DNA from 2 places in the Paenibacillus sp. P46E genome. Region 1 is predicted to be linked to the other one. Evidence: riboswitches for the same ligand, from Rfam matches in the RefSeq annotation. Region 1 holds a riboswitch; the other holds the start of a gene.

Region 1 (7,634 bases):
ATAAGATCACAGTGATCCCTGGTGCTGCTAATGTGGACCGCTTCATCCCCGCCACCAACCGGCTGGCGATCCGGCGGACACTGAATCTTCCAGAGGGGGCAACCACTGTACTGACGGTGAGACGCCTGATGAACCGGATGGGGCTTTTGCAGCTGCTGGAGGCCTGGAAGCAGGTCGCCGAGCGTTTCCCGAATGCGATTCTGCTGATTGGCGGCAAAGGCCCGCTGCGCGGAGAGCTGGAAGAGAAAATTGCAGACTACGGACTCGGCAACAAAGTAAGGCTGTTGGGATATATCCCCGATCATGAGCTGGCCTCTTATTATCAGGCAGCGGACATGTTCGTGGTTCCGTCTCAGGCACTGGAAGGATTCGGACTCATCACCGTCGAGGCATTATCCTCCGGACTTCCCGTAATGGCGACTCCGGTAGGCGGCAATAAAGAAATTCTGCAGGGCTTCCGGCCGGAGCTGCTGTTCAAGGGTTCATCCAGCGATGATATGGCGGAAGGCATGATTCACATGCTGAGTAACCGTAAGCTGCTGCCGGGCCGTGATGAATGCAGAAACCATGTGCTCGAAAAGTATACCTGGCAGCATGTAGGCGACCAAGTAGAATCCGTATTCCTTGAAACGTTAGGAAAGGGTGTGGCTGCAGGATGCTAAAAGTCGCTTATATCGATCATACCGCCAAATGGAGCGGCGGAGAGGTGGCCCTGTTCAACATTCTCACCAATATCGGTGAAGAGATTGAACCGCTCGTGATCCTCGCTGAAGAAGGCACACTTGCCGAACGTCTCCGGGAAAAAGGCATTGATGTACGCGTCATCCCGATGGATGAAAGCATCCGCAACCGCGGACGGAATGCCGTCAATCTCGGTGCGCCTGCTGCCGCGCTTGGACTACTGTCCTATGGACGCAAGCTGGCTCCCATCCTCAAGCAGGAGAAAGTGGATTGTGTGCATACCAATTCCCTGAAGTCGGCATTCTACGGAGCCGTTGCCGCCAAAAAAGCCGGCGTGCCGCTGATCTGGCATATCCGGGATCACATCGGAGCCCCTTATCTCAAGCCGGTTGTCGCCAAGGCGATCCGGCTGATGTCACGCCTGCTGCCGAACGGTGTCATTGCGAATTCACATTCCACGTTGAATGCGCTGGAGCTGCCCCGTACGAAGAAGACACTGGTTGTCTATTCCGCGTTTGCCAAAGCAATTGGCGAAGGCATCGGCAAAAGGGACCAGAAGGACTTCAACGTTCTGCTGGTAGGCCGGCTCGCTCACTGGAAAGGCCAGCATATCGTCCTGGAAGCAGCTAAGGCTTTTAAGAACGATAGCCGGGTGAAATTCTGGCTGGCCGGAGATGCCCTGTTCGGTGAAGAAGAATACAAAAATGAGTTAATTCAGAAGATGCAGCAGGATCAACTGACCAATGTCAGCCTGCTGGGTCATGTGGAAGATATACAAGGCCTAATGAACAAAGCCGATTTGCTGATCCACACCTCGATTACACCTGAACCGTTTGGCCAGGTGATCGTCGAAGGTATGGCGGCTGGACTTCCGGTCATTGCCTCCAATGAAGGCGGGCCGGTAGAGATTGTGGTTCCCGGTGTCACGGGAATGCTGATCCAGCCTGGAGACCCAGTCGTACTTGCAGACTCCATCACCTGGATGCTGAACCATCCCGAAGAGCGAAGACGGATGGCGGATAGTGGAATGAAACGGGTGAAAGAGCATTTTGTCATCGAAAATACGGTCAAGGATATCGTCGATTACTACAAAGGCTTGCTGGCAGCGACCTGACCTTATGTAAGACAAGAGCTTGTAGCTCGATCAGGAACTAATACATCCATGCGTTCACTACTTGATGATGCTGCTCCATAAAACTTTGAGGATGATTCACATGAAAATTGCGATAGCGCACGATTACTTAATCCAAATGGGCGGGGCGGAAAGAGTAGTGGAGGTATTCCACCACATGTATCCGGATGCTCCGATCTTCACGACGGTTTTTAACGGAAGCCGGCTGACCGACAACCTCAAAGACGCGGATATCCGGGCCTCCTGGCTGCAAAAAATTCCGGGAGTGAAGACCAACTTTAAAGGGGTGCTGCCGCTTTATCCCATGGCCATCCGTGATTTGGACTTTCGCGGGTATGATATCGTCCTGAGTTCCAGCAGTGCTTTCATGAAAAGCATACAGGTGCCCGAGTCTACGTTTCATCTATGCTACTGTCATACTCCGATGCGGTTCGCCTGGGACTATGACACCTACATGGAGCGGCAATCGAATTCCGGATTGTTCAAAAGACTGCTCAAGGTCTACATGCAGCGCCTCAAGAACTGGGACCAGCGGACTTCCAAAAATGTAAACCAGTTTGTTGCCAATTCATCCGTGGTAAAAACGCGGATTCAGAATTATTACCACCGGGATGCGGATGTGATCTTTCCACCGATCAACACCGCACGCTTCAGCAGTTCGTCCTCTATAGGCGATTACTACCTGATCGTATCCCGGCTTGTATCCTACAAGCGGATTGATCTGGCGGTAGAAGCTTTCAACCGCAACGGTCTGAAGCTGTATATCGTCGGTGACGGGCCGGACCGCAAGCGCCTGGAGGGCATGGCCAAAGACAATGTATCGTTTCTGGGCCGGCTTGAGGATGCGGAGGTTACGGGCCTGATGTCGAAGTGCCGGGCATTCATTTTTCCCGGAGAAGAGGATTTTGGCATCACGCCGCTTGAGGCGAATGCCGCAGGAAGACCGGTGATTGCCTATCAGGCCGGAGGGGCACTGGATACCATCGTCCCCTATGTCAACGGCGTATTCTTCCAGCATCAGGAAGTTGATGATTTACTTAAAGCCATTTACGAAGTGGAGTCCTACGCGTGGGACATTGGGCAGATTATGGGTCATGCGCGTAAATTCGATGAACAGGCGTTTATGGTTCAGTTCAAGCAGTATGTGGAACAGGCCTACGTCAATTTTCTAAAAGGAGGATGATTGTATGAAGCTGACAGTAATCGGTACCGGCTATGTCGGTCTTGTATCTGGCGTATGTTTTACACTGAATGGGAACCATGTGATTTGCGTGGATAAGGATGAGGAGAAGATTGAAAAGCTGGGCCGGATGGAATCCCCCATCTACGAGCCGGGTATCGAAGCGCTGATCGAAATGAATTTGCGTGAAGGCAGGCTTTCTTTCTCCTCCGATCTTCAGGAATCGGTAAGACGCTCCGATATCGTCATTCTGGCTGTAGGGACACCTTCACTGCCGGGCGGCGAAGCAGATCTGAGATATATCGAAGGTGCAGCCATAGAAGTCGCCCAAGCGATGGAAGGCTACAAAATCATCATGACCAAGTCAACTGTTCCTGTTGGCACGAACGAGAAAATCCGCGGTATCATCGCTTCCCACACGAATCATCCCTTCGATATCGTCTCCGCTCCGGAATTCCTGCGTGAAGGCTCAGCCATCCGCGATACGCTCCATCCCGACCGGATTGTCATCGGACTTGATAACCCGGAGCTTGAGCCTACGATGCGCCAGCTTCACCAGGGCTTCACGGAAAATGTGTTCGTAACGGATATCCGCAGTGCGGAAATGATCAAATATGCATCCAATGCTTTTCTGGCAACCAAGATCTCCTTTATTAACGAGATAGCCAACATTTGCGAAAAAGTGGGAGCTGATGTAACCCTGGTGGCAGAAGGCATGGGGATGGACCGTAGAATCGGCTCCTCGTTCCTGCAGGCCGGCATCGGTTATGGAGGCTCCTGTTTCCCGAAAGATACCAATGCCCTGATCCAGATTGCAGGCAACGTGGATTACGAGTTCAAGCTGCTGAAATCCGTAGTCGAGGTGAACAAGGGGCAGCGGTTCATGATTATCTCTAAGCTGCATGAATCCCTTGGCAACCTGCGCGGCGCAGTGATCGGTGTATGGGGCCTGGCCTTCAAACCGAATACCGATGATGTACGCGAAGCACCCGCCCTTGAAATTGTTGAGGCGCTGGTGGCCGAGGGCGCTACAGTGAAGCTCTATGATCCGATTGCTGCAGATAACTTCAGACAGCAATATGATCATCCGCAGCTCCGCTGGTGCGGCCTGCCGGAAGAAGCGGCAGAAGGCAGTGATGCAGTATGCCTGCTGACCGACTGGAGCATGTTCAAGGATATTGATCTGCATAAGCTTGCGGAGAGCATGCGCCGCCAGGTGCTGATCGATGGCCGTAATGTGTACTCCAAGGAGCAGATCGAGGGAACTGGCCTCGAATACCATTCGGTCGGCCGCCCGCAAATGGGGGGCCTGAGCGGCTACTCCCCCAGCGTAGCCGGTGCAGTCTAATCGCTCTTGCCCTTAACTGCCGCCAACAAGCGGCAATGCTCGGATCTTTAGCAGGGAGCTTCGCCTGCGGGTGAAGCCAGCTGAATGTCAAAGGAATTCACTGTAGCCATGCTACGGTGAAAATGCTGCCTGGGAAGCTGTCTAGGAATGGAACGGAGAGGAATTTTGGAACTGCAGGAGCGTAGCGTCCGCCTTTGTCTGCGGATTTCCACCGCCAATAGCGGTTTAAATCAAGAAATCTGCAGACAACAGCGGCCGAAAGTCCAAACATTCCTCGCAGAGACTTCCGCAACAGTTGACCTTAAGCATTGTCACGCAGCATAAAGCGAGAGTGGCATTCCTATCCTTCATGCGTCAGCCACCCGGCAGAAGCGCACAATAACAATCCGATATTATCGCGACAACACATAAATAGGAGGGTTCACTTATGAAACTGGTACTTCTATCTGGCGGTTCTGGTAAACGTCTCTGGCCTTTATCCAATGATTCACGTTCCAAGCAATTTCTGAAGGTACTGCAAAGTCCGGCAGGTGAGCCGGAATCTATGGTACAGCGTGTATGGAGACAGCTGCAGGAGACAGGTATGGCGGAATCCTCTTACCTTGCGACCGGCCGCAGCCAAGTGGAGATGATACAGAGCCAGCTCGGCACAGAAGTGCCTATCATTGTGGAACCGGAACGCCGTGATACCTTCCCTGCCATCGCATTGACTGCAGCTTATCTGTATTCGGTGGCAGGCGTGTCTCCCAGCGAGACCGTGGCCATTTTGCCGGTCGATCCTTATGTTGAGGCATCATTTTTTGACACCGTTGTCCAGCTTGAAGCAACGATGGAACAAAGCGGCGCAAACCTGGCGCTGATGGGCGTTGTTCCGGAACTGGCTTCCGAGAAATACGGCTATATTATTCCTACCAGCGATGAGGCAGCGGCAAGCGGCTATCTGCAAGTGAGTCACTTCCAGGAAAAGCCGGACCGTGTACAGGCCGAGGAGCTGATCAGTAAGGGTGCTCTGTGGAACTGCGGAGTATTCGCTTTCCGTCTGGGATATTTGCTGGATATTTTGCAGCGTAAAGGTCTGCCGTTGAACTATGAGGAGCTGCAGAAGCAATATAAATTGCTGGCTTCCATCAGTTTTGACTACGAAGTGGTAGAAAAAGAGGAGAACATCGTCGTTCAGCCTTACGCCGGTTTCTGGAAGGATCTTGGCACCTGGAATACCCTCACAGAAGAAATGAGCAGCAACCACGTGGGTAAAGGGTTCGTGACTGCCGATTCTGAAGGAACCTGCCTGATCAATGAACTGGATATTCCGATTACAGTCATCGGTGCGAAAGATTTAATCATCGCAGCCAGTCCGGATGGCATTCTGGTCACTCACAAAGCGGAAAGCCCGCGGATTAAGGAAGTGCTGAAGTCTTTTGAACAAAGACCGATGTACGAGGAACGCCGCTGGGGCCACTATAAGGTTATTGATTATGTGAAATATGATGAGGGCAACGAGGTGCTGACCAAGCGGATTTTCATAGCCGAAGGTAAGAACATCAGCTATCAGCTGCATCACAAACGCAGTGAAATCTGGACGATTGTCAGCGGAGAAGCCAGCATTGTGCTGAATGAGAAGATGCATAATGTGAAAGCGGGAGATGTAGTGCGCATACCGGAAGGCACGAAACATGCTATCCTGGCGCTAACCGATGTAGAGTTCATTGAGGTGCAGACGGGTTCAGAGCTGGTGGAAGAGGATAATATCCGCATCACACTGGACTGGAAAGATATTGCTCTTCATCAATTCATTTCTTAATGTAGCTACAATAATTACGCTGTAAAATTCGACTGAACCATCCCGGTTCATAGATAGGATAGGCCTAAACCTAGGGCTAAATTATCTATTTACCCAATTGTGTCAAATCCAAAACAGGTATTAAGAACCATTTATTAAGAAAAATTCATTAATGCTCTAAACTAAAAATTTAATAGAGACGATACTTACGGTAAGAGGGATAATTCCTTCCAAAACGAAAAAGGCAAACCTAATCGAAAGATAGGGACGCAAAGCTATAGGGCCTTCGAAAGAGTGGCAGCCTGGCTACCGAAAGGAAGATGAATTTTGACAACTTACCGTAAGTCGCGTCTGCTGTGTACCATGTTAACTATTGCCCTGTTATTGACTGTTGTGCCACTGAGTTTGGGGGCTGCGCCTTCGACCGCAGCTGCTTCGAGTTCTTCAGCACCGGTGAATCCGGATGCTTCAGCTGAAGCTGTCAAGCTGCTTGACAATCTGTACGCCATTTCCGGAAAAGGCATTATCACAGGCCAGCATGACTACCTGGAGAGCCCGGATGAGTTCAGCAACAAACTGAAGGGAACCAGCGGACAATTCGCTGCCCTCCATGGCTTCGAGCTTGGCGTGATCAGCGGCCAGTCGGAAAGTACTGCAGCAACTCAGCGCCAAAATGTAGTGAACAGTGCGATCAACTGGTATAAGAATGGCGGCATTGTCGCTATGACCTTCCATGAGCAGCTGCCCGGGACCTCCTATCTGTGGTCCAATGTGCAGAAGACGCTCAGCCAAGAGGACTTCAATAAGTATGTAACACCTGGAACAACCCAATACAACAGCCTCATCGCCGATCTGGACAAGGTGGCGGTTTCGCTTAAAAGCTTGCGGGATGCGGGCGTTCCTGTACTTTGGAGACCTTACCACGAAATGAACGGCAACTGGTTCTGGTGGGGGAAGAAGAACAATTTTGCAGAACTTTGGAATATTATGTATGATCGCTTTGTAGGCGTTCATAAATTAAACAACCTGCTGTGGGTATGGAACCCGAATGCTCCCAATGCCTGGTCTGATCCCTATGAACTGACCTATCCGGGGGCGGGTAAGGTAGATGTCCTTGCAGCAGATATATATAACAATGACTATATGAACAAGTATTATGACAACCTGTTAAGCCTCGCGAACGGCAAACCCATTGCCATTGGCGAAAATGGTGAAATGCCAAGTACAACCAAGCTCCAGCTTTCCCAGAGAAATTGGGTATACATGATGAACTGGGGAAAAATGCTCTATGAGAATAACAGTACAGATACCATCAAAAATTTCATGAGTGACAGCTACACAGTATCGCTTAATGAATATAAAGCGGGGGTAGTGCAGACACCTGCTCCAACGGCTACACCCACAGCAATACCGACGGCGACGCCAACGGCTACACCGACAGCAACGCCAGCTGCCACACCAACGCCAACTGCTACGCCGGTACCTTTACCCACAGCAACGGTAAAGCCAATAA
Region 2 (7,634 bases), on a different contig from region 1:
TGGGATAAGAAAACTTTCCTCGGAGTAGAACTGCGCGGCAAAACGCTGGGTGTTCTCGGTATGGGCCGGATCGGGAGTGAAGTAGCCAAGCGTGCCAAAGCCTTTGGCATGAACATTCTTGCCTATGACCCCTTCCTGACCACTGACCGTGCGGAAAAACTGGAAGTGAAGCTGGCTTCAGTAGACGATATCGTACGCGGCGCGGACTTCATCACTGTGCATACTCCGCTCACCCCGGAAACCCGCCATATGATTTCTGGTCCGCAGTTCGAGGTCATGAAAAAAGGCATGCGCATCATCAACTGTGCACGTGGTGGTGTAATTGATGAATTGGCGCTGGTTGAAGCCATCAACAGCGGCATTGTAGCAGGAGCAGCCTTTGACGTATTTGAAAAGGAGCCTCCGCAAGCTGATCATCCATTCCTCTCCCATCCTAAAATCATCGTAACGCCTCATCTTGGCGCTTCCACCGTAGAAGCCCAGGAGAACGTTGCTATCGATGTATCAGAGCAGGTCCTGCATATTCTGCGCAACGAGCCGTTCATTAACGCCGTGAACATCCCTCCTGTTGCTCCAAGTGTGATGAACAAGCTTCAGCCTTACTTCACACTCGGCGAAAAGCTGGGCAGCTTCGCAACACAGCTTACCGATGGCGCGATCAGAGAAATCCAAGTAGAATATGCCGGCGACCTATCCGATGTAGATACACAGCCTCTGACCCGATATATCGTTAAGGGCGTACTTTCCCGCCACTTTGGACCAGATGTGAACATCGTCAATTCGATGCATCTGGCCAAAACCAGTGATGTGAATGTAATTGTGACTAAGGCATCCAAGACCAAGGGATTTACCAACCTCATCACCGTTACCCTGAAGGCAGATCCGGACGAAGAACGTCTGGTTGCGGGAACGCTGCTGCAGGGTTATGGAGAACGGATCGTGCAGGTCAACAAGTTCCCGGTCGATATTGCTCCAGAAGGCCATCAGATTGTAATTTCGCATAACGATAAACCGGGTATTATCGGAGCTGTCGGTACACTGCTTGGGGAGAACGACGTCAATATCGCCTCCATGCAGGTAGGACGTAAAATCGTTGGCGGCGCTGCGATCATGCTGCTCACCGTCGATAAGGCGGTTCCTCAAGCCGTTCTGGTGAAACTGGCAGGACTGCCGGAAATCAACACCGCAGAAGAAATTGTCTTACTGTAAAAAGTAACTCTTGAACAAATGCTCTTTGGAGAGCGGGCATCCGCCTGCTGTTCCAAAGAGTTTTTTTTCTATTTCGGATGTGTCATTCCCCTGAGCCTAAAGCACTAGAAAAATGTACGTTGTCTAAAGTGAACAACATTACCGCACTATTATAAGGAGATTCACACAAAATTCATGCCCGAAAGACCTATTTAAGCATTTTTATGTCAAATTTTACAATAGACCTCTCCCATTGAAACCGCCTATAATATTACAATACACAACATTATTTTAGGAGGAACTTTTTATGATGGACTGGATGAACAAGCTTCCGTTAAAACAGAGAATTAGAGCCGGTTGTTACTTGATTGCCGCTTTATTCGCTGTCCCTGTACTAATTACACTTGTAGTGATGGGCAAGATGATTATCGGGATTATAATGGTGGCGGTATTGGCTGCACTGACCTTCCCTCTCGCACGCTTCATTGAGAGAACGCTTACATCTTCATTCGATGATATCTCCAACGTAACCCACACAATTGCCAAAGGTGACTTTACCACCCGGGCAGATGAGAACGGTTCCATGGGTGATGTCAGCCGTTCCTTCAATACAATGATCGACAAGCTGAAGAAAATACTTACCGAAGCGTCCCAGATTACCCGCCATGTCATGGATGCCAGCCGCGGAATCGAGGACAAGAATCAGAATCTGAAGATCGTAATGGCCCAGGTCTCCTCCTCTTCCAATGAACTGGCTCTTGGTGCAAATGAAATCTCCGTGGACATCGCCGATATGACTGAATCCATCAAAGACATTGAAACCAAGGTTTCGAATTACACAAGCTCTACCAAAGAAATGAACAGACGTTCCATACATACACTAGAATTAGTTGAGAAAGGCCGCCAATCCGTAGATACTCAAGCAGAAGGTATGCGCAAGAATATACAAGCTACCCAGAAGGTTGCCGACACGATTGAAGCACTATCACACAATGCCCGGGGGATCACGATGATCACCAAAACCATTACAGAAATCGCCGAGCAGACCAACCTGCTCTCACTCAATGCATCAATCGAAGCAGCACGCGCGGGTGAACATGGTCGTGGATTCGCTGTTGTAGCCCAGGAAGTACGCAAGCTTGCTGAGGAATCTACAGCCTCCACCAAAGAAGTATTCAGTCTGGTGCGCAGTATTGAGAATGATATCAAGCAAGCGATTGAGAATATTGCCATCAATGAGGAAGTTGTCCAAGTGCAAAATGATATGATCATTGAAACCGCAAATATTTTCGCCCAGATTGTGCAAAGCGTTCAATATATAACCGAACAAATTGCCGCTTTCTCTTCTGAGAGTGACCTCATGCTGGAGAGCGCATTGAAAATCTCTGGAGCAATCGAAAACATTTCTGCTATTACAGAAGAAACTGCGGCGGGAACCCAAGAGGTATCCGCAGCAATGAACGAACAAATAAATGCCCTGCACTCTGTTGCAGAAGAAACAGATAAAATGACTCAAGCAGTATTTCAACTCCAGAAAACGATCCATATCTTCAAATTTTAATCCCCTTTTTCTTAGACCGATTCATATGAAGCGGTCTTTTTTTGTTCACAAAATAATCAATGTTATTTTCAGCAAATTCAGTTTTTTGGCAGCAGCAAGAACCGTTATTTCTTTTGCACTTCTCTCCGCTATTTTTAATGAAAAAAATAAAATGTATGCAATGGGATTGAAAGGGTGTTTTGAACATTAGTCTTATTAACCCAGATATAAAATGAGTACACCTGATTACTCCAATGTAATCCTCCATTTCCATACATAGGGATAGTTCAATATACCTGATATATTTCCGTTTCAATATTTCTTCACAATTTGTATTATTAAGACTTTTTTGCACTAGATTATTTTTTGGATTCGCCCTGTTTTACAACTCAACCGGACATCTTCTTACAATTGACATTGTTCGTTAATTTCGTCATAAACTGAGCTTTTCAGCACAAATATATTGACAAGAGAGGAGTTAGAAATATATTGTAAAGTAAAAATATGCATTATTTTCAATACATCATAACGGCAAAATTCTCCGAAAGGGAATGACGCAAAGCCATGGATCTACAGTCTCATTTTTATGGGACCAAGACAGCCAGGTTGCTGAACAACCGAAGGTCTGGGAAACCCCCGTTCTTAACGGTTATTCATTGCAGCCGACCTGTACTCTCGTGAGTGCAGGTTTTCTATTGTTGGCTAAATAAAAAACATTGGGTGGGTGGATTATCTGAAAACGGTCGCAGATTATATGGCTGAGGCACTACGAAACCTCGGCGTAACACATTCCTTTGGCATAATCGGCAAGTCTATTTGTCCCGTAGTTCTAAAAATGGTAGATTACGGGATTGAATTTATTCCTGGCAGACATGAGTCCAGTTCCGGGTTCGAAGCAGCAGGTTATGCTCTCAAAACCGGCAGGCTGGGTGTAGCTTTTGGGACCTCGGGGCCAGGCGGAACCAATCTTCTTACTGCTGCAGCGCATGCAAAAGCGAACAACCTGCCTGTACTATTCATTACAGGGCATCAATCTATCAAGGAACTGGGAATTCCACAGTGCCAGGATTCTTCGTCATATCTGGCTGACCTGGCAGACATGTTCAGACCGGCTACACTCTTCAGTAAACTGGTGGAGCGAGGCGATCATTTCAGCACCTTATTTAACCATGCTATTTCCATCGCTCTGGGCGGGCAGCGTGGTCCGGTCCATTTATGTATACCGTTTGATGTGCAGACGGAAATGCTGGAAGAATGCCGGATAGTGATTCCAGAGCGTGAACATCTCGTAAGCACTGCTAATTTCGAACGTGTAATTTCAGCAATTAATACCTCTAGCAATCCTCTTATTATTGCCGGCAAAGGGGTTAACCGTTCTATTGCACACCAAGAGCTTATTCAGCTGGCTGAAACTTTTAACATCCCTGTTGTTACCTCACCGGGAGGAAAAGGTGCGATCCCTTGGGATCACCCGTTATACCATGGACCAATCGGTGTTGGCGGCTGCAAGCACGGTGATGATTTATTGAACCGCAGTGATCTGTTCATTGTGCTTGGATCACGTCTGAGTGACATGACGATCTGCAATCTAAAGGCTGAAAATCACCCTAAAACACTTATCCAATTTGATGTTGACCCTACCTTCGTAGGAAAAATTTTATCTTCACAGACCATCTCTATAGGCGGCGATTTACGCGATAATTTGTCTTTTTATCTAAAGAATATAGATACTGCCGCTATAAAAAAACACATAACAGAAACCGATGTTGATTATGCGGAAGAGTTGCCTGTTCTCTCCAAGCTGTCACTAGCTTCGGTTATGAGTACCCTAAGCGATTTGATTCCTTACAACAACACCGTTTTTGTGGATGACGGCAGCCATGGCTTCAACGCTGTAAAATGGTACAACGTGAAAAAACCGGGCAGTTTTGTCTTTGATGCCTATTTTGCCTGCATGGGCAATTCCATTGGCATGGCCATTGGCGCTAAGGTCGCTTCTCCTGAAGAAACTATTTTCTGCATAACCGGGGATGGCTGCTTCATGATGCTTGGTGCTGAAATCAATACTGCAGTCTGCAAGAATATTCCGGTAATCTTTATCGTAGTGAACAACATGCAGCTGGATATGGCACTTAAGGGAATGGAGAAAACCACAGGCAGAATTGACGGTACAATCTTCGAGGTACCTATGGATGCCGTGAAATTCGCTGAGTCGCTCGGAGCCACGGGCTATAGATGCGAAACTACTGAGCAATTCAACAATGCTGTACAAGCTGCAGTCGCGTCAAACCGTGTAGCTGTCATTGAGCTGTTGACGGACCGTGACGAAGTGCCTCCAACGGCCCATAGGACGTTGAATCTCAACTAAGTTCATAGCAGCGGTAAGAATCAAGCTTACTATGGCCGATTCCTTGCCGCTCATCAAAATTCAGGAGGCATCTCTGTGGAAAACACCAGTAACAGCGGTCTAAAGCATTTTACCAACCTATCCGGCGACTACGGTGCCAAGGCACTGGCTCCAATTAAAGAGCATTTCCCCGAACTGGCCGAGTACATCATGGGCAACGCTTACGGGGATATTTTTCAGCGCACAACGATTGGTTCTGATTGGAAAGAAATTGCTGTTATTTCTTCTTTGATTACTATGGGGCAATTTGAACAGCTCGGAGTCCATTATGTGATGGCGCTCCGCGTCGGAATAACTGTGGACCAGATCAAGGGAATCTTACTCCACCTGGTGCCTTGTATCGGTGCTCCAAGAGTCATTTCAGCCTTTAATGTGCTGCTTGCAACGCTTGAGGAAATCCAATAAATTCTTCTTCAACAATTTTATACACAATTCGACTTTTTTCTTGCTTATTTGAGAAATATATGATTATATTAGAGGGAAAATATCCCAAAACTATAGTTTTCGTGTCGAATCAAAGCGTAAAACCAAAAGTTATTTGGATATATTCTATGACTGAACGACAACGTACAGTCGACATTTCCGTTAATCGTTTCACACATTTAATTTTGGGAGAGATGAGCACATGGGTAAATTTATTTTGAAAACCGATTCTGTTAACAAGGTCATTAATATTGAATTAGAAGGCACTTTCTCCAATGAGGATGGTCTCAAATCGATTCAAGCTTATCAGCAGACCGTTAACCCGATCACACCTTCAGAATACGCACTGCAGATTGACTGCAGAAAACTAAATGTTACTGCTCCTGATGTTGTGCCTCTGCTGGAAGGCTGCTTCATCATGTTCAAAGCTGATGGTTTTGAAAAAGTAAGCCTGACCCTTGAAAATAACCCTATCCTTAAAATGCAACTCGCACGTCTCGGCCGTAAAGCTGGACTTGATAACCTGGAGATTGTTTCAACTGTTCAATCTTAAGTATTGTTTCAAGACTCACCAGCCTGAATGATGGTTGTGAAGCAAGTTTTGTACAAAACTTGAGGGCGGGAAGAATCGCTCATTAACTTTTAGGAGGATTACCATGGCCGGGATACGGATTAAGGACATTGATATCTATCATCCAAGCAAAAAGATTGGCAACGACTTTTTCATACAACATTTTGACGAAAAAGGTATTGATATCCGTGGCCTCCTGGCTACTCTTGGCCGTGATAACCGCTATAGCATCGACAGCAATGAAGAGAATTCTCTGACCATGGCTTTTGAGGCGGCAAGCAACGTACTGGACAAGACCGGGCTTACCGGGGCTGACATCGACCTGATTGCCTATGCCAGTCAGACTCCTGAATACATCTTCCCGACGAACTCACTCATGATTCACCGATTAATCGGTGGGGCTTCCCACACCATTTGCATCGACAGTAATGCCAACTGTGCAGGTATGACTGCCTCGGTGGAACAGGTAAGCCGCCAAATGATCGCCAATCCAAGAATCCGCCGCGCACTGGTAATCGGTTCAGACCACGTTGCTCCGCATGCGGATAAAAACGATCCTGTCTATTTTGCCAACTTTGGTGATGCTGCCGCTGCTGTTATTCTGGAGCGGGACGAGAATTCGGTGGGCTTCATTGATTCTATATATCAGACAGACACATGTGTCTATGGGAACTCGATGTTTCCTGCGGAAGGCTTAGCTAACCTTGGACGCGGTGGTGTAGGTGCCGGAGAGTTCAATGTGAAGTTCATTCCTTTTGATGACTCCATCTGTGTAGATGCAGCCTCGGAATCAATCAATACATTGCTGAGCAATAATGAGATCGCTCCCGAGTCTATCAAAGCCGCCTGCTTCTCACAGCTGTCTCTCCCTAATATTCGCGCCGTATCTGACAAAATAGGCATCGACACCGACGTTGCGGTCTACATCGGCGATGAATTCGGCTATACTTCGACAAGCAGTCCTTTTGTCGCCCTGCACAAAGCAGTGACTACTGGAATGATTGAACGCGGTGACAAAGTGCTCTTCTGGACCGTTGGCGCAGGCTGGCAAAATGTTGCTTTTGTAATGGAATACTAAACATTATTCGTGATACCTAAAATGGCCCGCAAGCAGATCATCTGCTTGCGGGCCATTTGCGATTAGTCTATCTAATAAGTTCGCTGCTCTGATAGCGATTCATTCCATACTCGTTAACGGTGACCTTCATGCTTCTCCCAGCCCATGGTCCGCGACACAGCATCCTGCCAGGCATGGTAACGAAGCTCACGCTCTGCCGGCTCCATAGCAGGCGAGAATACCTTCTCAGCCTTATTAAAGCTATCGAGCTGTTCCCGGTTCCAAATCCCTGACGTAAGGCCGGCAAGCAGTGCTGCCCCCAGTGCGGTAGTCTCCGCATACATGGTACGTGTAACCTCACTGCCTAGAATATCCGCTTGAAACTGCATGAGCAGATCGTTGCGCACCGCGCCTCCATCGACCCGCAGTCCCGTGAGCGGCATGCCTG

What was found. Region 1 has a riboswitch for cyclic di-GMP ahead of A3849_RS32145 (PA14 domain-containing protein). Riboswitches for the same ligand answer to the same signal wherever they lie in the genome.
Region 2: it holds a riboswitch for cyclic di-GMP, as region 1 does, so the genes downstream of both, A3849_RS24495 (thiamine pyrophosphate-binding protein) here and A3849_RS32145 (PA14 domain-containing protein) in region 1, are expected to answer to the same signal.

What each region holds. Positions count from the first base shown of each region.
Region 1 covers NZ_LVYZ01000047.1:33,924-41,557, reverse strand. The annotation lists gene A3849_RS17895 (glycosyltransferase family 4 protein) at 1-662, shown strand, start outside; gene A3849_RS17890 (glycosyltransferase family 4 protein) at 656-1,795, shown strand; gene A3849_RS17885 (glycosyltransferase) at 1,896-2,996, shown strand; gene A3849_RS17880 (UDP-glucose dehydrogenase family protein) at 3,001-4,341, shown strand; gene A3849_RS17875 (sugar phosphate nucleotidyltransferase) at 4,769-6,142, shown strand; cyclic di-GMP riboswitch class I at 6,355-6,435, shown strand; gene A3849_RS32145 (PA14 domain-containing protein) at 6,449-7,634, shown strand, end outside.
Region 2 covers NZ_LVYZ01000066.1:4,097-11,730, forward strand. The annotation lists gene serA (phosphoglycerate dehydrogenase) at 1-1,209, shown strand, start outside; gene A3849_RS24490 (methyl-accepting chemotaxis protein) at 1,499-2,749, shown strand; cyclic di-GMP riboswitch class I at 3,249-3,342, shown strand; gene A3849_RS24495 (thiamine pyrophosphate-binding protein) at 3,453-5,096, shown strand; gene A3849_RS24500 (carboxymuconolactone decarboxylase family protein) at 5,172-5,540, shown strand; gene A3849_RS24505 (hypothetical protein) at 5,761-6,111, shown strand; gene A3849_RS24510 (3-oxoacyl-[acyl-carrier-protein] synthase III C-terminal domain-containing protein) at 6,215-7,207, shown strand; gene glpK (glycerol kinase GlpK) at 7,321-7,634, opposite strand, start outside.